4 regions of the Bradyrhizobium sp. SZCCHNS30572 genome follow, and region 3 is predicted to be linked to each of the others. Evidence: predicted binding sites of a transcription regulator. Region 3 holds the regulator's gene; each other region holds the start of a gene.
What was found. Region 3 encodes PhoB, which activates phosphate uptake and scavenging genes when phosphate is short. Its sites were predicted from a motif close to TGTCATNNANCTGTCAT; they were not measured.

Region 1 (5,766 bases), on a different contig from region 3:
AGAAGGCCTTGGCGATCGCCGATTTCAGATCGGCCGGCAGGTCGGTGTTGTAGGCGTAGGGGCCGTTGATGATCGGCGCCGACTTGTGAATGATGCGGAAGTCGTCCTTCTTCATCGGCGAACCGTCAGCGTTCTTCAGCATGCCCTTGGTCAGCATCTGCGCCAGCGTCGAGTCGTTGTCGCTCGTCCATTGGTTGGCCGCGATGTCGACAGTCCCCTGCGACAGGGCCAGCACCGCGTTCTCGTGGCTGCCGGTGAAGACAACCTTGCCAAAATACGTCTCGGCGTCGGTCACGCCCATCTTGTTGAGCTCGAAGCGGGGCACGTTGTTGCCCGACGTTGAGTTCGGATCGACGAGGCCGAGATTCTTGCCCTTGAGGTCTTCGACCTTCCGGTACGGGCTGCTCGCCTTGACGAAGAACACCGAATAGTAGCCGGTGCTGCCGTCGGAGTTGATGTCGTTGGCGAAGGCATCGGTCTTGACCCCGGTGAGCCGGGCGCGGGCGAACGAGGCCGAACCGTAGCTCGCGATGTGGATGTTGCCGGCGCGCTGGCCTTCGATCACGGCCGCATAATCGTTGGCGATGCGCAGCGTCACCTTCACGCCCAGCTCTTTCGAGAGATAGTTCACGAAAGGCGTCCAGCGCTCGGTGACACCCGAGGCGTTCTCTGCCGGGACCACGGCGAAGGTCAGCTCAGGATACTTCGCCTTCCAGTCCTCGGCTGACGCCGAGGCCGTGAAAGCCAGCGCAGCGACGCCCGCCAGAACGATGCGACGATTGATCATAACATGCCCTCTTGTTGCAGTAAGTAACAGGTCTCGCCCCCGCGCCATGCGGAAGCTCGAGCTTGCAGAAATCCGCGTCTCAGGCCACGGCCGCTTCGCCGAGTACCGGCACCGTTGCCGCCGGTGCCGGATGGATCGAACCCATCACCTCGTCCGCCTCGAGATCGTAGAGTTCACGTGCGATCTGCGCCGTCAGCGCCGACGGCACGTCGTCGAACACGATCCGTCCGGTCGCCATGCCGATCAGGCGATCGCAATAGCTGCGCGCCAGATCGAGCGAATGCAGATTGCAGACGACGGTGATGCCGAAATGCTTGTTGATGCGCAGCAACGCGTCCATCACGATCTTGGTGTTACGGGGATCGAGCGAGGCGATCGGCTCGTCTGCGAGAATGATCTCGGGGTTCTGCACCATCGCGCGCGCGATCGCGACGCGCTGCTGCTGCCCGCCCGAGAGCTGATCGGCGCGCTGCGCGGCGAGGGAGGCCATGTCGAACTGCTCGAGCGCCGACAGCGCCATGGCGACATCCTCCGCTGGCCAGAGCTGCGCCAGCGAGCGCCACGACGGGATTTCGGCCAGTCGCCCCATCAGCACGTTCGTCAGCACGTCCAATCGGCCGACCAGATTGAACTGCTGGAAGATCATCGCCGAGCGCGCGCGCCACTGCCGCAGGTCACGGCCGCGCAGCGCCGTCACGTCGAGATCCTTGAAGAGGATGCGGCCGCCGCTCACCGGGCTCAGGCGATTGATGGACCGCAGCAGGGTCGACTTGCCGGCGCCGGAACGCCCGATCACGCCGACGAAGCTGCCCGGTGCAACAGAGAAGGATGCATTGTCGACTGCGGCTTTCATGCCAAAACGGCACGTCAGGCCATCCACCACCAGCATTGAATTCTCCAGACGCCTCGCTTTGGCCTATCGCTAACGTCTGGATTCTACGGTTATGTGACAGCGACACTGCGGCGCCACATCCGTCCACACGCTGGCCGCAGTCATGCAGATGTCACGCCTCTGTCATAAGGGAGATCCAACACCCTCACAGGCGTAGAGACAGGACGCGAGATGGCCGGCAAGTCGCTTTCGATTGAACCTACCGTTGACCCTTCGGCCAAGCTCCAGGACGTGACGCTCGGCGCCTATTGCGAGATAGGCGCCCGCACCATCCTGCAGGAGGTGACGATGGGCGACTACTCCTATGTGGTCAACGATTCCCAGATCACCTACACGAGGATCGGGAAGTTCTGCTCGATCGCGGCGATGACCCGGATCAATCCGGGCAACCACCCGATGCAGCGGGCGACGCAGGCCCATTTCACCTATCGCGCCAGCGCCTATTTCCCAGGAGAGCCGGACGATGCGGAGTTCTTCGCCTGGCGGAGAGAGCATCATGTCCAGATCGGACACGATGTCTGGATCGGCCATGGCGCGATCGTGCTGCCGGGCCGCAACATCGGCACCGGCGCGGTCGTGGCGGCCGGCGCCATCGTCACCAAGGACGTTGCGGCCTATACCATCGTCGCCGGCAATCCGGCGCGCCCGATCAAGCGCCGGTTTCCGCGCGAGGTCGAGCAGCGGCTGCTGGATCTGGCGTGGTGGGATTGGAATCACGAGGCGCTGCGCGCGGCGCTGCCGGATTTCCGCAAGCTCGCGATCACCGCGTTTCTCGACAAATACGAGGCTGCCCTCGACGCACGCGTCTCGGTGCGGCAGAGTGCCGCCCCATGACCGATATCTCCATCTCGCGAGGCCGCTGCCTCGTCGATACCGACTTCGTCGACACCTCCTTGATCATATCCGGCGGCGTGATCGCCGGCATCGGGACACCGGGACGCCGGTCGGGTCTCGAACTCGATGCGGAGGGGCTCACCGTGCTTCCCGGCATCGTCGACATTCATGGTGATGCGTTCGAGCGCCAGATGATGCCGCGCGCCGGGGTCGATTTCCCGACAGACGTTGCGCTGATCGACAGCGACCGCCAGGCCATCAGCAATGGCATCACCACGGTCTTTCACGCGACGACCTGGTCATGGGAGCCGGGCCTGCGCAGCGCCGACAATGCGCGGCGCCTGCTCGAATCGATCGAAGCGCTGCGCCCGCGGCTCGCAGCCGACACGCGCTTTCATCTGCGTCACGAGACCTTCAATCTCGACGATGAGGAGGAGATCGGCCGGTGGCTCGCCGACCGGCGCGTTGACCTGTTCGCCTTCAACGATCACATGGATTCGACGGTGGCGAGTCTGGACAAGCCGCACAAGCGCCAGCGCATGGTCGACCGCACCGGCCTGCCCGGCGCGGAGTTCGACCGGTTGGTCGCGCGCATCGCCGCTCGCGCCGACGCCGTTCCGGCCTCGATCGCGCGGCTGGCCGAGATCGCACGCAAGGCTGGTGTCCGCATGCTGTCGCATGACGACAACAGCCCGGCCATGCGCAAGGCGTTTCGCAGCCAGGGAGTGACCATCGCAGAGTTTCCGGTCAATGAGGAGACCGCGCGCGAGGCCGCTCAAGGGGACGACGCGATCGTATTCGGCGCGCCCAACGTCGTCCGTGGCGGCAGCCATACCGGGTGGACGAAGGCCAGCGACATGATCGCCAAGGGCCTCTGCTCGGTGCTGGCCTCCGACTACTACTATCCAGCGCCGCTGCTGGCAGCGTACCGGCTTGCGGCCGACGGCGTTCTTCCGCTGGCGCGCGCCTGGGATCTGATCTCGGGCAGCCCTGCACGCGCAGCCGGGCTGGCGGACCGCGGCACGCTCGCCGAGGGCCGCCGCGCCGATATCATTCTGGTCGACGACCGCGTGCCGTTGCGCCCCCATGTCGTCGCCGTGATCGCGTCCGGCCGGCTGGTCTATCTCACCGAGACCGACCGGCTGAACGCCCGGCCGGCGCGTGCCATGGCGGCGGAGTAGCGAACCATGGCCAATCTTCTGCGCTATGCGATCTATTATGCTCCACCAGCGACGGCGGATCTGGCGGAATTCGGCGCGAGCCTGCTCGGATACGACGCGTGGAGCGGCGATGACCGCAGCTTTCCGAGCGAGATCGTCCGCGCGGTTCCAGACTGGGCTGAGCTGACCGCAGACCCGCGCAAATACGGCTTTCACGCGACCTTGAAGGCTCCGTTCGAGCTGTCCGATGCGGAGAACGAAGCCGCGCTCCGCAGCGCCTGTGCCGCGTTCGCGGCCACGCCGCGAGCCGTCCCGGCCATCCGTCCGATCGTGGACGCGATCAGCGGCTTCATCGCGATGATCCCCGGCGAGCCGTCGCCGGCGCTGCAACAGCTCGCGGCCGATTGTGTCCAGGCCTTTGAGCCATTTCGCGCTCCGATGACGGCCGACGACCGTGCTCGGCGCAAGCCGGATCTGCTGACACCACGGCAGCGCGATCATCTCGATCGTTGGGGTTATCCCTATGTCATGGAGGATTTCCGCTTCCACATGACGCTGACCTGCCGGCTGTCCGACGAACGGCGCCGGCCGATCCTGATGATGCTGCAGGAGAGATTCGCGGCACTGTCACTGACAAAGCTCCGGATCGACAGGATTGTGCTGTTCCGCCAGGCCAATGCCCACGAACGTTTCCGCATCATCGGAGACTGGCCGCTCACGGTCGTCCAGGGGGGATAGCGGCGTCAGTTCGGCATGGCCTGCATAGTGCGGCGGCGCCTCGCGGTCGAAGACCGAGAGTGGCGGCGAGATGTCGGCGCGCTCCCGCGGCAGGGCTCCCCATCCTGCCGCGAGCGCGGCTGAGGTCGCGAGAAATCGTCGATCGATCGACAGGCTCGCGCTTGCATTTGGTGCCGAGACAGTTTCGCTCATGGTGATGAACTCCTCCCAGGCCGATGAAAATCTGCGAGGAGACTATGGTCAGGTCATCGCGCAGCAAGGCGAAATAACAGACGCGATCTGCCGAAAAGCTGACAACACTGTGCGCCGTGCGACACCTTGCACCGTGCCGCGCCGTGATCTGCCGACGGCTTGTCGCCTTCATGCCGCTTAGCGAGTCGCCGTGGTCAAACGTGCATCGCGACGAAGGCGATAATGTCAATTTTGCCACTTCGGCCGCACAAAGAAATTGCACGTCGGGCGTCGTCGAGACCGTCAACACGACGTCGCATGGCGCTTCGACCAAGCGGATATCAACCTCATTTTGCCGTGGCGACGACGCGCGCGCTCCGGCTGTCGTCGCTCGATGTCCGATCGCAATGTCACGAAGCCGACTCTCCAAGCCAGCTCCATCCAAAAGCTCCCCATCGCCACGGCCTCGCACTCGCAGCATGTTGCCGCCAAGTGTCGGGTTTTCGACAATCCACTGATACTAAAAACGAATGGCATATCGCTTGCAATGCACAATGCGCCTCGCTATTGCAGCGCAATAATTTTCTTGGAGTGCCCCAATGCTCGGAATCGGAAGCAAGCTGCCATCGTTTGAAATCGTCGGCGTGAAACCCGGCTTTCATCTTCAGGAAGAGAAGGGCGAGAGCGCCTTCGAGACGCTGACCGAGACCAGCTTCCCTGGAAAATGGAAGATCATCTTCTTCTATCCGAAGGATTTCACCTTCGTCTGCCCGACCGAGATCGCCGAGTTCGCGCGCCTGGCGAAGGACTTCGCGGACCGCGATGCCGTCGTGCTCGGCGGCTCGACCGACAACGAGTTCTGCAAGCTCGCCTGGCGCCGCGACCACAAGGATCTGCACAAGCTGCCGATCTGGCAATTCGCCGACACCAAGGGCGCATTGGTCGACGGCCTCGGCGTCCGCTCGCCCGACGGTGTCGCCTATCGCTACACCTTCATCGTCGATCCCGACAACACCATCCAGCACGTCTATGCGACCAACCTGAATGTCGGCCGCGCTCCGAAGGATACGCTGCGCGTCCTCGACGCGCTGCAGACCGACGAGCTCTGCCCGTGCAACCGCGAAGTCGGCGGCGAGACCCTGAAGGTCGCCTGATCGTGTCGATCGAGCAGCTGAAGGACCAGA
Region 2 (5,766 bases), on a different contig from region 3:
CCGGCCGTGGTGGTGCGCTCGGAAATGGATCGGTCCTGTTGCGTGTGGCGCGCGCCTTATCCTACAAGCGGAGCATGAGCGAAACGATCTATTTTCCGCGCCACCTGATCCTGGCCGGGGCGATGGCCGCCGGCGTGCTGCTGGCGCTGGCCGTGCACATGCTCGGCGCCCGCTACGGGCTCGATCTCGGCGGCCTGTGGCAGACCGAGAGCGGCGCCTTCATGCCGGCGGGATCGGCGATCGCCTGGTGGCTGATCGCCACCGTCGGCTTCTCCTCGGGCTATTTCATCGCCAACATCATGCACAGCGCGGTATCGGGCGAGATCCCGCAGCGGATGCGCAACTTCCTGGTCGTGGTCGGCGTGCTGATGCTGGCCGGCATCGGCCAGGCGATCTCCGGCCCGAGCCCGGTGCCGTCGGCCTCGGGTGTGCTGGCCGGCCTCGCCGCGCTCTGCCTCGGCGCCCTGATGGCGTTCTGCGGCGCCAATTTCGCGCTGAGGAAGAGCTGACGCGTGGCATCCGGATGCGACGACGCCGCGCGGGATGTCCGCGCGGCGTTTTGTCTCATCGGCAGGTGACGCGATCAGCTCGCGGCGCGCAGATTGACACTGGTCTCGGCGAGCTTGGTCAACTTCATGTCGGTCGCCTTCTCCTCGTCGAGCGTCTTCTGCAGGACGGCGGCACAGTCGCTGCGGCCGAGTTGCTTGGCCCAGGCGATCAGGCTGCCATAGCGGGTGATCTCATAGTGCTCCGCCGCCTGGCCGGCATTGATCAGGGCGGCGTCGAGCACCGTCTTGTCTGCGACCTCGCCGGCGACCTCCTCGGCCTCCTCGATGATGCCGTCGATCGCCGGACAGTCGACCGCCTTGGGCGCAATGCCGTGCATCTCGAACACCTGCTCGAGCCGCTTCACATGCGTCCTGGTTTCGTCGAGATGGGTCAGAAAACCCTGCTTGAGCTTCTGATCCGTCGCCTTGTCCGCCATCTTCGGCAGCGCTTTGACGAGCTGGTTCTCGGCGTAATAGATGTCCTGCAGCTGATGAACGAACAGATCGTTCATCGTCTTGATGTCCTTGGTGAACAGTCCCATTTGTTTCACGTCCTCTCGGTTCGGAACATGGCAGGTCCCTCCCCCGACCGATCGTCGCCATGTTCGCTGTGCGCTAACCGGCGGCTACGGCGGTTGTTCCGGCGTACCGGCCCTGCCGAACCGATCGCAGGGGCGAGGGTTCTCGTGAACCGCGCGGGTGACCAGTTGGACCGAATTGAGGCGGACGGGCCGCCAGCTATGTGACCGGAGTGTGACAGACCTGCGCCGCATGGGTCGGAGCTGAGCTGTGTCAAGGACTGCACAAGGCGCGCATTTTAGCATAAGGAACAAGCTGTCACGAATTGCCCGCCTATCGATCAATGGTTTCGCCTCTTTTCCAAGATCTAGTACCGCCCCGCCGGGAGGATGAATGCAGCGCCTGCTGACCACGCTTGGGCGTGGCTTCAAGAAATGGATCGGCTGGAAGCGGCTGGGGATTGCAGCGAGCCTTGCGATCATCGCCTTCGCGATCACGACACTCGTGCGCACGCTGAAGGGCGTCGATGCCGGCGTCATCCTGACCGCGCTCACCGAAATCCCGCCCGGTCACATCGCCCTCGCGGCCTTGTGTGTGGTCGGCGCGTTCTGCACGCTGACCTTCTATGACTATTTTGCACTGCGAACGATTGGCAAGAAACACGTGCCCTATCGCATCGCGGCGATGAGCGCCTTCACCAGCTATTCGATCGGCCACAACATCGGCGCCACCGTGTTCACCGGCGGCGCCATCCGGTTCAGGATCTACTCCGACTACGGCCTGTCCGCGATCGACGTCGCCAAGATCTGCTTCCTGTCAGGCCTGACCTTCTGGCTCGGCAATCTGTTCGTACTCGGCATCGGCATGACCTTGCATCCGGCCGCCGCCACCGCGATGGACCAGTTGCCCCCGGCGGTGAACCAGCTGATCGCGATCGGCATCCTCGGGGCGATCTTCGCCTATCTCGGCTGGCTTACCGCCGGCAAGAACCGGCGCCAGCTCGGCCAGAACGGCTGGAAGGTGGTGCTGCCCTCGGCGCAGCTCACGCTCGTGCAGATCCTGATCGGAGTGGTCGACCTCGGCTTCTGCGCGCTGGCGATGTACCTCCTCGTCCCCGCCGCTCCGCCGATCGATTTCCTGTCGCTGTCGGTGGTGTTCATCCTCGCCACCCTGCTCGGCTTCGCCAGCCACGCGCCCGGCAGCATCGGCGTGTTCGATGCCGCGATGCTCGTGGCGCTGCCGCAGTTCGGCCGCGAGCAGTTGCTGGCCACCCTGCTCGTTTTCCGCGTGCTGTATTTCGTGATCCCGTTCGCGACGGCGATCTCCATCATGGGCATCAGGGAACTCTGGCTGAACGTCGTGAAGCCGTGGCAGGAGCGGCGCCGGCTGAACTCAGCCTGCGAGGACGAGGTCGCCGCCAAGCGCGCCGCGGCCACGGCGCCCGCCGCGGTTCCCCAGCGCATCAAGCGCCACTCCCAGCGCTGAGCAGCAATCGTCTCGCGGATGACGCGACGGTTCGACACTCGACCGGTTGAACTCGCGTGCGATCCTCTTATTTCCGCCCCATCGCTGACGTGAATCCTTGCGCATGACCCGAATGCCCCTTCGTCCGCTGCTCGCCGCCTGCGTCCTGGCCGGCCTGCTCGCCCCTCTCGCCGCCACCGAGGCGGCCGCGCAGTTCGGCGCAACGCCGCTGCAGATCAGCTGGGAGGTGCGCAACCGCTTCCGTCTCTTCCGGGAGGAGCGCGACTTCCTGCTGCATACCGAGAGCACGCGCGACCGCTCCATCCTCGCCGCCGAGCAGGCGTTGGCGGTGCAGAGCGACGGCCGCGGCTGGGCCCGGAACGTCGTCAACCGGCTCTGCATCGACCTCGCCGGCCGCATCAACGAGCCGTGCACGCGCGACAACGTCAAGGAAAGCTATCTCACGCCGATCGACCATCCGGTCACGGTGCGCCTGACCGGCCCGGTCCCGGTCGGCGCCACCTGCGCGTGGTCGTTCGACGACGGCGACGGGCCGCAGACCTCGACATTCGACTGCGCCGAACCGGTCAACCTGCGCGTCCGCTACGGCCGCCAGACCGTCGCATCCGTCGATGTCGCCAGCCCGGAAGGCACGCAGCAGGTGTCGACGGGAATCCAGGTCCGCGACGTCCTGATCGCCGGCCTCGGCGACAGCATCGCCTCCGGCGAGGGCAACCCGGACCGCCCGATCGCGCTCGCCGACGAGGGCTTCTGCTTCCGCTCCTATCTCGGCGGTCCGACGGCGCAATATTATCGGCCGAGCCGGGCCGGCTTCAGAGGCGGCCGCGCCTGCGAGGCGCCGGACACGCTGCAGAACTGGCAGAAGCACAGCGCGGTCTGGCTCAACGCCGCCTGCCACCGCTCGCTCTACAGCTACCAGACACGGACGGCGCTGGCGCTGGCGGTGCGCTATCCGCATGTCGCGGTCACCTACCTGCCGCTCGCCTGCACGGGCGCCACCATCGCCGACGGCCTGTTCGGCAGCCAGCGCGCACGCGAATGCACGCCGGGCCGCGCCGCGACCACCTGCGCCGGCAGCGTCAACGGCCAGCTCGGCGAGCTGCGCGAGGCGCTGACCGCGGCCAAGCGTCGCCAGCCGGACCGCAAGCTCGATCTGATTCTGCTGTCGATCGGCGCCAACGACATCAACTTCTCCGGTCTCGTCGCCGACGTCATCGTCGATACGCCGACCGAACGCACGCTGTTCAAACGCTCAGGCGTGATCGGCTCGGTCGAGGAATCGCGCAGCGAGCTGGCGCGCGACCTGCCGCAGGGTTTTGCCAAGCTGCGCGAGGCGCTGAAGCCGCTGGTCGGCGACCTCTCGCACGTCATCTACACTTCGTACGGCAACCCGGCACTGAGCGGCCCCGGCACGCCCTGCCCCGGTGGTCCGGCCGGTTTCGCTATCCACCCATCGTTCAATGCCAATCCGCAGCGGCTCGCCAAGGTCGCGGGCTTCGTCGAGAACGAGTTCCTGCCGTCGCTACGCGGGCTGGCGCAATGTACCGCGGGAGTCCTGTGCCGCGATCCGCAGGCCGACCGCATGACCTTCGTCGATGCGCATCAGGCCGCGTTTGCCGATCACGGCTTCTGCGCCCGCTCGACGCAGGATCCGCCGTTCGACCGCGAATGCTTTTCGGCCGACGGCGCCAGCTTCGATCCGAACATCGTCAGCGCCGCCAACGAGCCGCTGCTGTGCGGCCGCGGCGCCAGCGAGTATCGTCCCTATCTGCCGCGCGCGCGCTGGATCCGCGATGCCAACGACAGCTACTTCTCGGCGATGACCTATCCGCAAGGGCTGCCGGCGGCGATGCAGCCCTCCGACATCCACGATGCGAGCTGGGGCGTGCTGTCCGCGGTCTATGGCGGCGCCGTGCATCCGACGGCGGAGGGCCATGCCGCGATGGCCGACGCCGCCTTTCCGGCCGCGGCGCAAGTGCTCAACCTCGATGCGGCCGAGCCCAACGTCACCAGCCAGCCGCTGCCGCCGGCGGGCGTGGTGAGGCAGTAGTCGGCCATTCGGGTAGGGATCGCAGAGGAAGAACGGCCTGAAGCGCTCCGCTCGGCACACCGTCTTTCGGGACGCCCCTCCGTGAGCGGGCGCTCAGGAACAAAGGCTGTGGGGCGGCGAGATCGCGGGCCTCACGGTGGGTTGGGAGCGGATGGAGAGCCGGGCCGCCTCGAAAGAACGTGTCGGCCTCGACGTCCCAACGCTCAGCGCGCAAATCGACGGCGACCACCGCCAAGCGATCCTGATTGTCCTTGTGCCCAATATGGGTTGTTCACGCACATGGCCGCGAGGCCCCGGCCTGCCCTTCGACACTGATCCCAGGACGTATAGGTGCATTCGACATAGGTGCTACCACCCCATTCCCACCTTTGTAGGCAGACAGGATAATTGGAATCATAGGTTTGAGCAGCGGCGATCGGGATCATGGAGATGGCCGCGCTCCCCGCGATGATCCAACGCAGCATCAGCATCGCTCCCTCGTCGAATTCCGGCCGCTGCGGCCAATGGTCTCACGATCACCGGCAAGCAACGCCCAGATGATCATGGAGACCTTGTCCTCGACCACACGGTTGATCTGGATCAAGCTCTTCGCCGACGCGGTGTCCGAGATCGCGATCCCTTGTCGGCCAGGAGCGAGGACGGTCGCAGTTCGGAAACAGTCTACTTGACTGCAGCCGGCTTCTTCATCATTGGAGGCGCCTGCTTGGTGGCGGGGCCGGTTGCCGTCGTCGCCTGCGAGGGCAGATATTTGGCGAGGATCGCAGGATCGATCTGCGCCATGTTGCTGTCCGGCAGGCGGGTCCAGGTCTCGTCCTTGCCAAACAGCGAGATGCCGAGATAGCCGTGCAGGATCAGCGTCTGCCCGTCCGGACTGACCCGCATATTGGCCTTCCAGATGTTGCCGTCGCGCGGATTGAGCACGTTGCCGCCTTCGTATTTCAGGCCCTCGCGCTTCATGTCGCGCACGAAGGAGATGCCGAGCACCGGCGCATTCTTGCGGTCATCGCTGCACTTCGAACAGACCTCGTTCGGATTGTCGCCGGGACGCGGAAACGTCTTGGCGATCACGCCCTCGAACACGCCGTCGTGGTCGATGAAGAGAAACCAGCCGACGGGCCTGCCATCCTCGACCTTCTGCCACAGACCGGCCGCGGTCGGCTCAGC
Region 3 (5,766 bases):
GAGCCGGCCGACAAGGCGGCGTCCGGCGAAGCCATCAAGTTCTTCAAGTGGTCGTTCGAGAAGGGCGCCAAGATGGCTGAGGAGCTCGACTACATCCCGATGCCCGACAGCGTCGTGAAGCTGATCGAGAAGACCTGGTCGGCCGACATCAAGAGCTGATCCGGACGTATCGAAAATCCCCCTCTCCCGGCCTCCGGGGGAGGGGCGCTACCGGGGTTGAGGCGTGTCCAAGGAACAGGGGGCAGAATTGGCAGAGATGGCGGTTCAGACCGAAGTCAGCGATATCGCGGCTGCTGCCGGACCCTATGACCGGGCACGCGCGCTCAGCGCCTTCAAGCTCGGCGACGTGACCTTCTATTGGATCACGCGGCTGTCCGCGATCTCCGTCCTGTTGATCCTGGGCGGCATCATCCTGTCGCTCATCGTCGGCGCATGGCCGGCCATGAGAGAATATGGCTTCGAATTCCTGTGGACGCGGCGCTGGGCGCCGTCGGCCGATCCGCCGGTGCTCGGGGCGCTCGGCCCGATCTACGGCACCTTGGTCACGTCCTTCATCGCGATGCTGATCGCCATTCCGGTCGGTCTGGGCATTGCGATCTTCCTCACCGAGCTGTGCCCGCAATGGCTGCGCCGTCCGATCGGACTTGCCATCGAGCTGCTCGCCGGCATTCCTTCGATCATCTACGGCATGTGGGGCTTCTTCGTGCTGGGGCCGTTCCTGGCCTATACGTTCCAGCCGTTCATGATCAATCTCTGCGCCGGCATCCCCGTGCTGCAGGACATCTTCGCCGGTCCGCCGTCCTATCTCAGCCTGTTCAACGCCTCGCTGATCCTGGCGATCATGGTGCTGCCGTTCATCACCTCGATCTCGGTCGACGTGTTCAAGACGGTCCCGCCGGTGCTGAAGGAAGCCGCCTACGGGGTCGGCTGCACCACCTGGGAGGTCGTGCGCAGCGTCGTCATTCCCTACACCCGTGTCGGCGTGATCGGCGGCGTCATGCTGGCGCTGGGACGTGCGCTCGGCGAAACGATGGCGGTGACCTTCATCATCGGCAACTCGTTCCGGATCTCATCCTCGATCTTCGCACCGGGCACCACGATCTCGGCCGCCATCGCCTCCGAATTCCAGGAGAGCGACGGGCTGCACCAGTCGAGCCTGATCCTGCTCGGCCTGCTGCTGTTCGTGCTCACCTTCTTCGTGCTGGCGAGCGCGCGGCTGATGCTCATGCGGCTCGAAGCCAAGGCGGGAAAATAAGCCATGTCCAGCGCTGACACGCTTACACTCGATGCGCCGGTCAATCCGATCTATGCGCGCCGGCGCCGCAGAGACATCGTGATCCGCGGCCTCTGCGTTGCCGCCGCGATGTTCGGCGTCACCTGGCTGGCGCTGATCCTGTTCACGCTGTTCTATAACGGACTCGCCGGCCTCAGCCTGCAGGTTTTTGCCGCCGACACGCCACCGCCCGGCTCCAGCGAAGGCGGCCTGCGCAACGCCATCGTCGGCTCCTTGATCATGACGATCATCGGCGTCGGCATCGGCGCGCCGCTCGGCCTGTTTGCCGGCACCTATCTCGCCGAATACGGCCGCAACGACCGCCTGACCTCGGTGATCCGCTTCATCAACGACATCCTGCTGTCGGCGCCCTCGATCATCATCGGCCTGTTCATCTATGGTGCGGTCGTGGTGCCGATGGGCGGCTTCTCGGCACTCGCGGGTTCCCTTGCATTGGCGGTCATCGTGATCCCGGTGGTGCTGCGCACCACCGAGGACATGCTGCTGCTCGTGCCCAACCCGCTGCGCGAGGCGGCGTCTGCGCTCGGCCTGCCGCGCTCGCTGGTGATCCGCCGCATCGCCTATCGGGCGGCGCGCTCGGGCCTCATCACCGGCGTGCTGCTGGCGACCGCCCGCGTCGCCGGCGAGACCGCGCCTCTGCTGTTCACCGCGCTGTCGAACCAGTTCTGGAGCCTCAACCTTTCCAAGACGATGGCGAACCTGCCCGTCACCATCAACAATTTCGTCCAGAGCCCTTATGCCTACTGGAAACAACTGGCCTGGAGCGGAGCCCTTCTCATCACTCTGGCCGTGCTCGCCCTGAACATCGGTGCACGCATTCTCGGCGCCGAGAGGAACACCAAATGACCGAACTGTCCGTCTCCGTCAGTCAGCCCAATCACGCTCTTCACGGCAAGGCGCTTCCGGATGCGCCGGCCAAGGTGACTGCGCGCAACCTCAACTTCTACTACGGCGACCATCACGCGCTGAAGAACATCAACCTGTCGCTGGGCACCAACCGCGTCACCGCGTTCATCGGCCCGTCCGGCTGCGGCAAGTCCACGCTGCTGCGCATCTTCAACCGGATGTACGATCTCTATCCGGGCCAGCGCGCGACCGGGCAGCTGATGCTCGACAACACCAACATCCTCGATCCCAAGCTCGATCTGAATCTGCTGCGCGCCCGGGTCGGCATGGTGTTCCAGAAGCCGACGCCGTTCCCGATGACGATCTACGAGAACATCGCCTTCGGCATCCGCCTCTATGAGAAGATCTCCAAGTCGGAGATGGACGACCGGGTCGAGAAGGCGCTGCGCGGCGGCGCGCTGTGGAACGAGGTCAAGGACAAGCTCAACGCCTCGGGCCTGTCGCTGTCCGGCGGCCAGCAGCAGCGACTGTGCATCGCGCGCACCGTGGCGGTCCGGCCGGAGGTGATCTTGTTCGACGAGCCGTGCTCGGCGCTCGATCCGATCTCGACCGCCAAGGTCGAGGAGCTGATCCAGGAGCTCGCCGAAAACTATACGATCGCCATCGTGACGCATAACATGCAGCAGGCGGCGCGCGTCTCCGACAAGACCGCCTTCATGTATCTCGGCGAGCTGATCGAGTTCGACGACACCAGCAAGATCTTCACCTCGCCGAGTGATCGGCGGACCCAGGATTACATCACCGGCCGGTTCGGCTGACGCCGACGACATTGTCTTCAGGAGATCATCATGGCCAGTGAACATACCGCCAAGGCGTTCGACAGCGATCTGCAGGACCTCACCCGTCTGGTATCGGAGATGGGCGGCCTCGCGGAGCGGCTGATCGTCGATTCCGTCGATGCGCTGGTGCGGCGCGACATCGCGCTCGGCCAGAAGGTGGTCGCCACCGACGCCGAGGTCGACAAGCTGCAGCGCATCATCGAGGAGCGCGCCGTGCTCACGATCGCCCGTCGCCAGCCGATGGCGGTCGACCTGCGCGAGATCGTCGGCGCGATGCGCGTGGCGACCGATCTGGAGCGCATCGGCGACCTCGCCAAGAACATCGGCAAGCGCGTCGCGGCGCTGGAAAGCGACTTCCATCCGCTGAAGCTGATCCGCGGCCTCGAGCACATGACCGATCTGGTGCAGTCGCAGGTCAAGACGGTGCTGGACGCCTATGCCGCGCATGACCTGCCGGCGGCGATGACGGTGTGGAAGGGCGACGAGGAGGTCGACGCGATCTGCACGTCGCTGTTCCGCGAGCTCCTGACCTACATGATGGAGGATCCGCGCAACATCTCGTTCTGCATCCACCTGATGTTCTGCGCCAAGAACATCGAGCGGATCGGCGATCACGCGACCAACATCGCCGAGACGGTGTTCTATATGATCGAAGGCCAGCAGATCATGGACAAGCGCCCGAAGGGCGACATGACGAGCTTCGCATCGACGATTCCCGGTAACTAAGAGAGACGGTTCAGACATGGGCGCCCGAATTCTGGTGGTGGAGGACGAGGAGGCGCTGACGACGCTGCTGCGCTACAACCTCGAGGCCGAAGGCTACGAGGTCGAGACCGTGGCGCGCGGCGACGAGGCCGACACGCGGCTCAAGGAGCGCGTTCCGGATCTCGTCGTGCTCGACTGGATGCTGCCGGGCCTCTCCGGCATCGAACTGTGCCGCCGCCTGCGCGCCCGCTCCGAGACCCGGCAACTGCCGATCATCATGCTGACGGCGCGCGGCGAGGAGAGCGAGCGCGTGCGCGGACTCGCCACTGGCGCCGACGACTACATCGTCAAGCCGTTCTCGGTGCCGGAGCTCCTGGCGCGCGTGAAAGGCCTACTGCGGCGGGCGAGCCCGGAGCGGCTGGCGACCGTGCTGTCCTATGGCGACATCGAGCTCGACCGCGAGAAGCGCCGCGTGGCGCGCTCGGGGCGGCCGATCGATCTCGGCCCGACCGAATACCGCCTGCTCGAATTCTTCCTCGAGCACCCCGGCCGCGTGTTCAGCCGCGAACAGCTGCTCGACAGCGTCTGGGGCCGCGACATCTACATCGACGAGCGCACCGTCGACGTCCATATCGGCCGCCTGCGCAAGCTGCTCAATCCCGGCCGCGAGCAGGACCCGATCCGCACGGTGCGCGGCGCCGGTTATGCGCTCGATGACCGCTTCGCCAAGAGCGAGCAGGTGTAAGGGGCGATCCGGCGTGAGCACGAAGCAGGTGTGAGGCGCGAGGCGGCCCGATTGAGGAGATCGCGGTCCGCTTTCCGCCACGCCGCCGCCGTCTTGATCGTGTCTGCTTCGTGGCCCGTCACGATGTTTCGGTCCCAGCGGACGCCCTTGATCAAGACCATCATCATATCTCTTGCCGTGCTGCTCGGCGGCGCGGCGGGCGCCCCGGCCGCCGAGCTCGAAGACGCGGTCGCGGCGGCAGGCAACGGGCAGCATGCGGCGGCGATGCGACGGCTGCTGCCGCTGGCCGCCAAGGGCGATGCGCGGGCGCAGTTCGACGTCGGCTTCATGCAGGCGTTCGGCTGGGGCGTGCCGCGTAATCCGAGCGAGGCGCTGGCCTGGTACCGCAAGGCCGCCGATCAGGGGCTCGCCGTCGCGCAACATTATCTCGGCATCGCCTACGTCAATGGCGAGGGTGTTGCCTCGAACTACGGCGAAGCCAGTCGCTGGTTCAGCCGCGCGGCGGCGCAGGGCTTTGCGCAGTCGCAATACATGCTCGGCCTGATGCTGCTCGACGGCCGTGGCGCGAAGCAGGACGTCGTGCAGGGTTATGCCTGGCTGGTGATGGCCGGCCGCAACGGCGTGCGATCGGCCGGCCGCGACGTGCAGCGGGTCAAGTTGACCGAGCCGCAGCGCGTCCAGGCCCAGAGCGCCATTGCGTCCTGGCAGCCGAAACCGGAATCGGCGGATGCGGGCATTGCCACTCCGCGTCCGGAGCAACTGCTCGGGCTCGATCGCCACATCGGCGAGGTCGTCGATCCCACCTCCTGGCCGGCGTCGTCGATCGGCGTCGTCACCGTCGCGCAATACTCGAGCGGCGGCTGGTGCACCGGCACGCTGGTCGCGCCGCGCGTCGTGCTCACCGCGGCGCATTGCGTGTTCAACGGCGTGGCGCAGGTCAGCCCCGGCAACGTCCGCTTCCTGGCCGGCATGAACCGGGGCACGCCGGCGGCATCGTCGGTCGCCGACAAGCTGATCGTGGCGCCGGACTTTGTCCCGATCCAGCACGACAGGTGGTCGCTCGACCGCTCGCCCGCCGATTGGGCGTTGATCGTGCTGAAGGACGCGCTGCCGTCGAAGCCGGTCGCGGTCAAGGCGCTGACGCGCGAGGAATTGCAGGCTGCGACATCGGCCGGCACCATCTCCGAGATCGGCTATGGTCAGGAGCGGCGCTATTCGCCGACCGGCCAGCGCAATTGCAGCGCCGGCATGACCAGGGACGGGACGCTGCTGACAGTGCATTGCCTGGCCAATTTCGGCTATTCGGGCTCGCCGATCCTCGCCGAGGTCGGTGGGCA
Region 4 (5,766 bases), on a different contig from region 3:
CTCCGGGGGATGCTCTGCAGCCCGGCGAGGAAGAACAGGAAGTTGTAGGAGATCTGCTTCCAGGCGGCCGCGAGGATGATCTGCAGCGCCGCCTGGTCGCCGTCGAGCAGCGGATTCCAGTCGATGCCAACAGCGCGCAGATAGCGCGAGATCACGCCGAGCGACGGGTGGAGCATGAAGATCCAGAGCACGCCCACCACCGGCGGCGCCACGGCATAGGGCCAGATCAGCAGCGTCCGGTACAGCGTGACGCCGCGCAACGGCTTATCCGCCATGACCGCGAGCAGCAGTGCGACCGACAGCGACGAGAGCGCGATCGCGAAGGAGAAGCCGAAGGTGCGGAGAATGGCCTGGAAATAGTCCGGCTGGCTGAGCAGGTCGGCGTAGTTCTCGAACCAGACGAAGCTCGTGGACAGGCCGAACGCGTCCTGCAGCAGGAACGACTGGATGACGGCCTGGATCGCGGGCCAATAGAAGAAGATCAGCACGATCGCGAGCTGGGGAGCGACCAGCACGAACGGCAGCAGTTTTGACTGAAAGATGGCGTTCTTCTGCATGGTCGGTCGGCGAACCGGCAGGCCGCGGGGCGGCCTGCCGGCTCATGGCCTCACTTCACGGCCGTCTTTTCGAACTGGCGCAGCATCTGGTTGCCGCGCTCGACGGCGGCGTCCAGCGCCTGCTTGGCGGTCTTCTTGCCGGCCAGGGCCTGCTCGATTTCCTCCGACCAGACGTCACGCAGCTGCACCATGTTGCCCAGACGCAGGCCGCGGGAATTCTCCGTCGGTTCCTTGTTGGTCAGTTCGAGCAGGGGCGTCTCCAGATGGGGCTGATCCTTGTAGAAGCCCTCGGCCTTGGCCTTGGCGTAGGCCGCCTTGGTGATCGGCAGATAGCCCGAGGCCTTGTGGATGTAGACCTGACGATCGGTGTCCGAGAGGAAGGTCAGGAACTTCGCCACGCCCTTGTATTCGTCCGCGCTCTTGCCGCCCATCACCCAGAGCGAGGCGCCGCCGATGATCGAGTTCTGCGGCGCGCCCTTGGCGTCCGGATAATACGGCATCGGCGCGGCGGTGAAGGCGAACTTGGCCTGGGCCTTGACGTTGCCGAAGAACGCCGACGAGGTCAGGTAGATCGGGCATTCGCCCGAGGTGAAGCGGCCCTCACCGGTGTTGGTGCGGCCGGCATAGTCGTAGGTCTTGTCCTTCTGCAGCTCGACCAGGTTTTCGAGATGCTTGACCTGCAGCGGACCGTTGAACTCCAGCACGGTGTCGAAGCCGTCGAGACCGTTCGCCTTGCTGGCCAGCGGCACGTTGTGCCAGGCGGAGAGCTGCTCGAGATTGACCCAGGTGACCCACGAGCCCGAGAAGCCGCAGGTCGCATGGCCGGCCGCCTTCAGCTTCTTGGCGGTCTCGAACAGTTCGGGCCAGGTCTTCGGGATCTCGGCGTTGACCTTCTTCAGCTCGTCGAGATTGACCCACATCACCGTGGAGGACGAGTTGAAGGGGAACGACAGCATCTCACCCTTGGAGGTCGAGTAGTAGCCCGTGATCGCAGGCAGATAGCTCTTCGGGTCGAACGTCTCGCCGGCGTCCTGCATCAGCTTGTAGACCGGCTTCACGGCGCCGGTGGCGGCCATCATGGTGGCGGTGCCGACCTCGAACACCTGCATGATGTGGGGCGCATTGCCGGCGCGGAAGGCGGCGATGCCGGCATTCATCGTGTCGGCGTAGTTGCCCTTGTAGGTCGGGACGACCTTGTAGTCGGATTGCGAGGCGTTGAAATCGTTGGCGAGCTTGACGATGACGTCGTTGTTGGCGCCGGTCATCGCATGCCACCACTGGATTTCGGTCACGGCATGCGCAGGGGCTGCGGCGCTCAGGACCAGCGTGACTGCCGCAGTCGCGGCCGTCCAGAATTGGCGAAGTGACATTAAAGAATACCTCCCGTGAAACGTCATCGGCGTCGCGGCCGTAGCAGCGCGAGATGACAGTTTCGTGAATGTATAACCGGTTGGATCGTCAGCGGAAAGCGCGTTCATCGCGGCGGAACGCAGCGACTTGCGGGAGACGGTGCCGCGCCGGGGCGATGCCCCGGCCGGCGCTGGCGGTGAGAGACGACAGGCTGATGGCGCCTCAGCGCTTGCGCTCGGCGCACACCGTGCCCTGGGACAGCAGCGCCTCGATCTCGCTCGGCGTGTAACCGAACTCGGTCAGCACCTCCTGCGCGTGCTGACTGAACTTCGGCGGGGTGGAGCGCAGGCTCGGCTTGGTGCGTTCGAGCCGGATCGGCGACGCGACGCCCTTGTACCAGTCCTTCTCGATGACATCGCCGCGGTAGATCGTGTGCGGATTGGTCAGCGCCTGGTCGATCTTCTGCACGGGTCCTGCCGGCAGACCGGCCGCGAGCAGCCGGTCGCACAGCGGCTCCGCCTCGAACTGGCTGAACACGGCGGCAAGCTCGGCGCGCAGCGCCTCGCGATTGGCGACGCGATCCTTGTTGCGGGCGAAGCGCGGATCGGTGCCGAGTTCGGGGCGGCCGATCTCCTTGGCGAGCTTGCGGAAGGTGCCGTCATTGCCGACGCCGATGAAGATATCGTCGGTCTTGGTCGCGAAGATCGCATACGGAACGAGGTTCGGGTGCTCGTTGCCGGTCAGCGACGGCGGCTTGCCATGCATGAAGTAGTTTGCGGTATGCGGATGCATGATCGCGAGACCGGTCTCATACAGCGTGACCTCGAGGAACTGACCGATGCCCGAGCGCTGCCGCTCCGACAGCGCCATCAGGATGCCGATCGCGGCATAGAGTCCGGTGGTGATGTCGACCAGCGGCACGCCGATCCGCATCGGTCCGCTCTGCGGCGAACCGGTCGCCGCGATCATGCCGGTCATCGCCTGGATGATCGCGTCGTAGCCGGGATTGCCGCCGCGCGGGCCATCCGCGCCGAAGCCGCAGATGCGGCAGTGCACCAGCTTGGGGAATGTCTCGCGCAGCGTGTCGCTGCCGATGCCCCATTTCTCCAAGGTGCCAGGCTTGAAGTTCTCGATCAGCACGTCGGCCGTCTCGAGCATCCGCATCAGCACGGCGCGGCCGCCCTCTGAGGCGAGATCGAGGCCGATCGAGCGCTTGTTGCGGTTGATCCCGACGAAATAGGCGGCGTCCTCATCGTGGAAGGGCGGACCCCAGTCACGCACCTCGTCGCCGGCCGGCGGCTCGACCTTGATCACGTCGGCGCCGTGATCGGCCAGGATCTGCGTGCAATAGGGGCCGCCGAGCACGCGCGTCAGATCGATCACGCGCAGGCCGGCCATGGCGCCGGGAGCAAATTGGGGTGTCATCGGATGTCGCGAGGTTGGTTTCAGCTCGCGATCATTAAGCATTGCTGCGGCGGCGGCGCAAACGGGGGCTGCCATGCGGCAGGACAACGGAGGCCGTCCTGCCGCATGACGGAATTGAAGCTCAGACGACGCTCAGCTTGACGTCGACATTGCCGCGCGTGGCGTTGGAATAGGGGCACACCTCGTGCGCCTTGGCGACCAGCGCTTCGGCGTCGGCCTTGGCGAGTCCGGGCAGCGACACTGCGAGCTCGACGGTGATGCCGAAGCCGCCTTCGGAGCGCGGGCCGATGCCGACCGTCGAGGTCACCGACGTGTCGGCGGGAACCTTGGGGCCGCCCTGCGAGCCGACGAACTTCATCGCGCCGATGAAGCAGGCTGCGTAGCCGGCCGCAAACAACTGCTCCGGATTGTTGCCGGCACCGCCGCCGCCGCCGAGCTCCTTCGGGGTGGAAAGCTTGACCTTGAGCGAGCCGTCGAGGGTAGCGGCTTCGCCGTCGCGGCCGCCGGTGGCCTTGGCGCTGGTCTTGTAGAGCACGTTCACGGACATGGGTGTCTCCTGGTTGGATGGACGAATTCAGCGCGGCCATATTGCACACAATTAGATTGTGTACCATATAATTGTTCGGTAGAAAATTCGTGATCGGTGCGCCGGGCCCGTTGTCGATCCGAGGCGTGCGGGCTCAAGATGCCGATAGGATCGACCTGTGGTGACCTCGATGCGAAAGAAGTCCGCGGCAGACCTGCCGCTCCAGCTCGGCAACCAGCTCTGCTTCGCAGTCTATTCGACCGCGCACGCCTTCAACCGCGTCTACAAGCCCCTGCTCGACCGCCTTGGCCTGACCTATCCGCAATATCTGGTCATGCTGGTGCTGTGGGAGCAGGACGGCTTGACGGTGAAGGACATCGGCGCGCGGCTGTTCCTCGACTCTGGCACGCTGACGCCGCTGCTGAAGCGGATGGAGGCTACGCACCTGATCAAGCGGACCCGGTCGGCGGAGGACGAGCGTCAGGTGATCGTCACCCTCACCGCCCAGGGCGCGGGCCTGCGCGACAAGGCAAGGTCGATCGTGCCGCCCGCGATCCTGGATGCGACGGGCTGCTCGATCGCCGAGCTGGCCGACCTGCACGGCAAGCTGGTGCGGCTGCGGGAGCGGCTCGATGCGGTTGTGGAGGGGTGAGGGGGCTCTAAAGGCGCTTCTTCGCGAAAGCCCGGCCTGAACCCGACTTGAGATATTTCTCGAAGGCAAATGCCTGCTTCACATCGCTGAAGGCAACGTAGGTCTTGAGCCGCCAAGGCCGAAACTTCGATGTGTGCGGGACTTCACCGGCATTGTGCTTCGTGACGCGGGCCGGAACGTCGTCGGTGATGCCTGCGTAGAAATGCTCGCCGTTGAGACTTTCCAGGATGTAAACGAACTTCATCGCAGGCCGCCCTCGACCCTTCACGGGCGCGAATGTGGCAGGTCGTGCTGCGTGGCGTCCAGAGCTTGGATGGGCTGAACTGCTCAGTCGACTGATGAAGGGGCATCATGGCCCGGAGCCTAGTCCGCCTTCGCCTTCCCGCCTCCGCCCAAGAGGGCTACGGCGTCCAGGCTACGGCGCGACAGCCTTCACTCGCTTCGCGCAACTGAGAGTTTGGGGTGGCTTGCCGAGCCGAAGCTCGCGAAGCGATGGGGAGAGAGCATTATCGCCCGGAGCCCAAGTCCGCCTTCGTCTTCCCGCCTCCGCCCAAGGGGGCTTCGGCGTCCAGACTACGGCGCGACAGCCTTCGCTCACTTCGCGCAACTGGCAGATTGGGGTGGCTTGCCGAGCCGAAGCTCGCGAAGCGAGCGAAGGCTGGTGGAGCCAGGCGGGATCGAACCGCCGACCTCTTGCATGCCATGCAAGCGCTCTCCCAGCTGAGCTATGGCCCCTGAACCGAGCCGGCGGTCTGGGTGACCGCCGGGGAGCACCGTGAACCACAGTTCGCGGCTGATCTCAAGTGTCTTCGACGATTATTCTTCGTCGCCGCCGACATCACCGATGATGTCGGTCACGTCCTCGTCGCCTTCTTCCTCGTCGGCGATGAAGGTCGAGTCGTCATCCTCGTCGTCGTCGAGCGTCTCGTCGATCTCGATGTCGTCCTCCGATTCGGGAACGACGGCCTTGACCTTGCCGGAGCTCTCCTCGGCGTCGGCCTCCTCGAGCGGCACCAGCTCCTCGGCCTCCGCGGGCTCGACCACGTCGGCCGCCGCAGCAGCGCGCGCAGCCTCGCCGCGCATGGCGCGGGTGGGCGCGATCGGCGCAATCGGCACGACCTCGCCGGTGTAGGGCGAAATCACCGGGTTCTTGTTGAGGTCGTAGAACTTTTTGCCCGTCGTCGGGCAAATGCGTTTGGTTCCGAGCTCGGATTTGGCCACGTGCAGGCGTCCTGGCAATGTCTGAAAAGCGGTGT

Region 1: the regulator PhoB is predicted to act here: its motif matches at 1,790-1,806, upstream of phnC (phosphonate ABC transporter ATP-binding protein).
Region 2: the regulator PhoB is predicted to act here: its motif matches at 1,291-1,307, upstream of QX048_RS29515 (YbhN family protein).
Region 4: the regulator PhoB is predicted to act here: its motif matches at 1,981-1,997, upstream of ugpB (sn-glycerol-3-phosphate ABC transporter substrate-binding protein UgpB).

Annotation. Positions count from the first base shown of each region.
Region 1 is NZ_JAUESY010000012.1:89,968-95,733, reverse strand. It holds gene phnD (phosphonate ABC transporter substrate-binding protein) at 1-787, opposite strand, end outside; gene phnC (phosphonate ABC transporter ATP-binding protein) at 867-1,676, opposite strand; gene QX048_RS31195 (DapH/DapD/GlmU-related protein) at 1,851-2,513, shown strand; gene QX048_RS31190 (alpha-D-ribose 1-methylphosphonate 5-triphosphate diphosphatase) at 2,510-3,694, shown strand; gene QX048_RS31185 (DUF1045 domain-containing protein) at 3,701-4,411, shown strand; gene QX048_RS31180 (peroxiredoxin) at 5,182-5,736, shown strand; gene QX048_RS31175 (carboxymuconolactone decarboxylase family protein) at 5,739-5,766, shown strand, end outside.
Region 2 is NZ_JAUESY010000011.1:110,034-115,799, reverse strand. It holds gene QX048_RS29530 (hypothetical protein) at 1-26, opposite strand, end outside; gene QX048_RS29525 (hypothetical protein) at 75-509, shown strand; gene QX048_RS29520 (ferritin-like domain-containing protein) at 584-1,090, opposite strand; gene QX048_RS29515 (YbhN family protein) at 1,461-2,552, shown strand; gene QX048_RS29510 (hypothetical protein) at 2,656-4,602, shown strand; gene QX048_RS29505 (DUF3551 domain-containing protein) at 4,806-5,066, opposite strand; gene QX048_RS29500 (DUF2147 domain-containing protein) at 5,263-5,766, opposite strand, start outside.
Region 3 is NZ_JAUESY010000008.1:268,158-273,923, reverse strand. It holds gene pstS (phosphate ABC transporter substrate-binding protein PstS) at 1-159, shown strand, start outside; gene pstC (phosphate ABC transporter permease subunit PstC) at 257-1,255, shown strand; gene pstA (phosphate ABC transporter permease PstA) at 1,259-2,140, shown strand; gene pstB (phosphate ABC transporter ATP-binding protein PstB) at 2,137-2,958, shown strand; gene phoU (phosphate signaling complex protein PhoU) at 2,989-3,705, shown strand; gene phoB (phosphate regulon transcriptional regulator PhoB) at 3,722-4,429, shown strand; gene QX048_RS23740 (trypsin-like serine protease) at 4,577-5,766, shown strand, end outside.
Region 4 is NZ_JAUESY010000004.1:469,312-475,077, reverse strand. It holds gene ugpA (sn-glycerol-3-phosphate ABC transporter permease UgpA) at 1-557, opposite strand, end outside; gene ugpB (sn-glycerol-3-phosphate ABC transporter substrate-binding protein UgpB) at 608-1,927, opposite strand; gene QX048_RS13330 (CaiB/BaiF CoA-transferase family protein) at 2,130-3,332, opposite strand; gene QX048_RS13325 (organic hydroperoxide resistance protein) at 3,454-3,879, opposite strand; gene QX048_RS13320 (MarR family transcriptional regulator) at 4,049-4,510, shown strand; gene QX048_RS13315 (GIY-YIG nuclease family protein) at 4,518-4,754, opposite strand; tRNA gene QX048_RS13310 (tRNA-Ala) at 5,170-5,245, opposite strand; gene QX048_RS13305 (TIGR02300 family protein) at 5,327-5,731, opposite strand.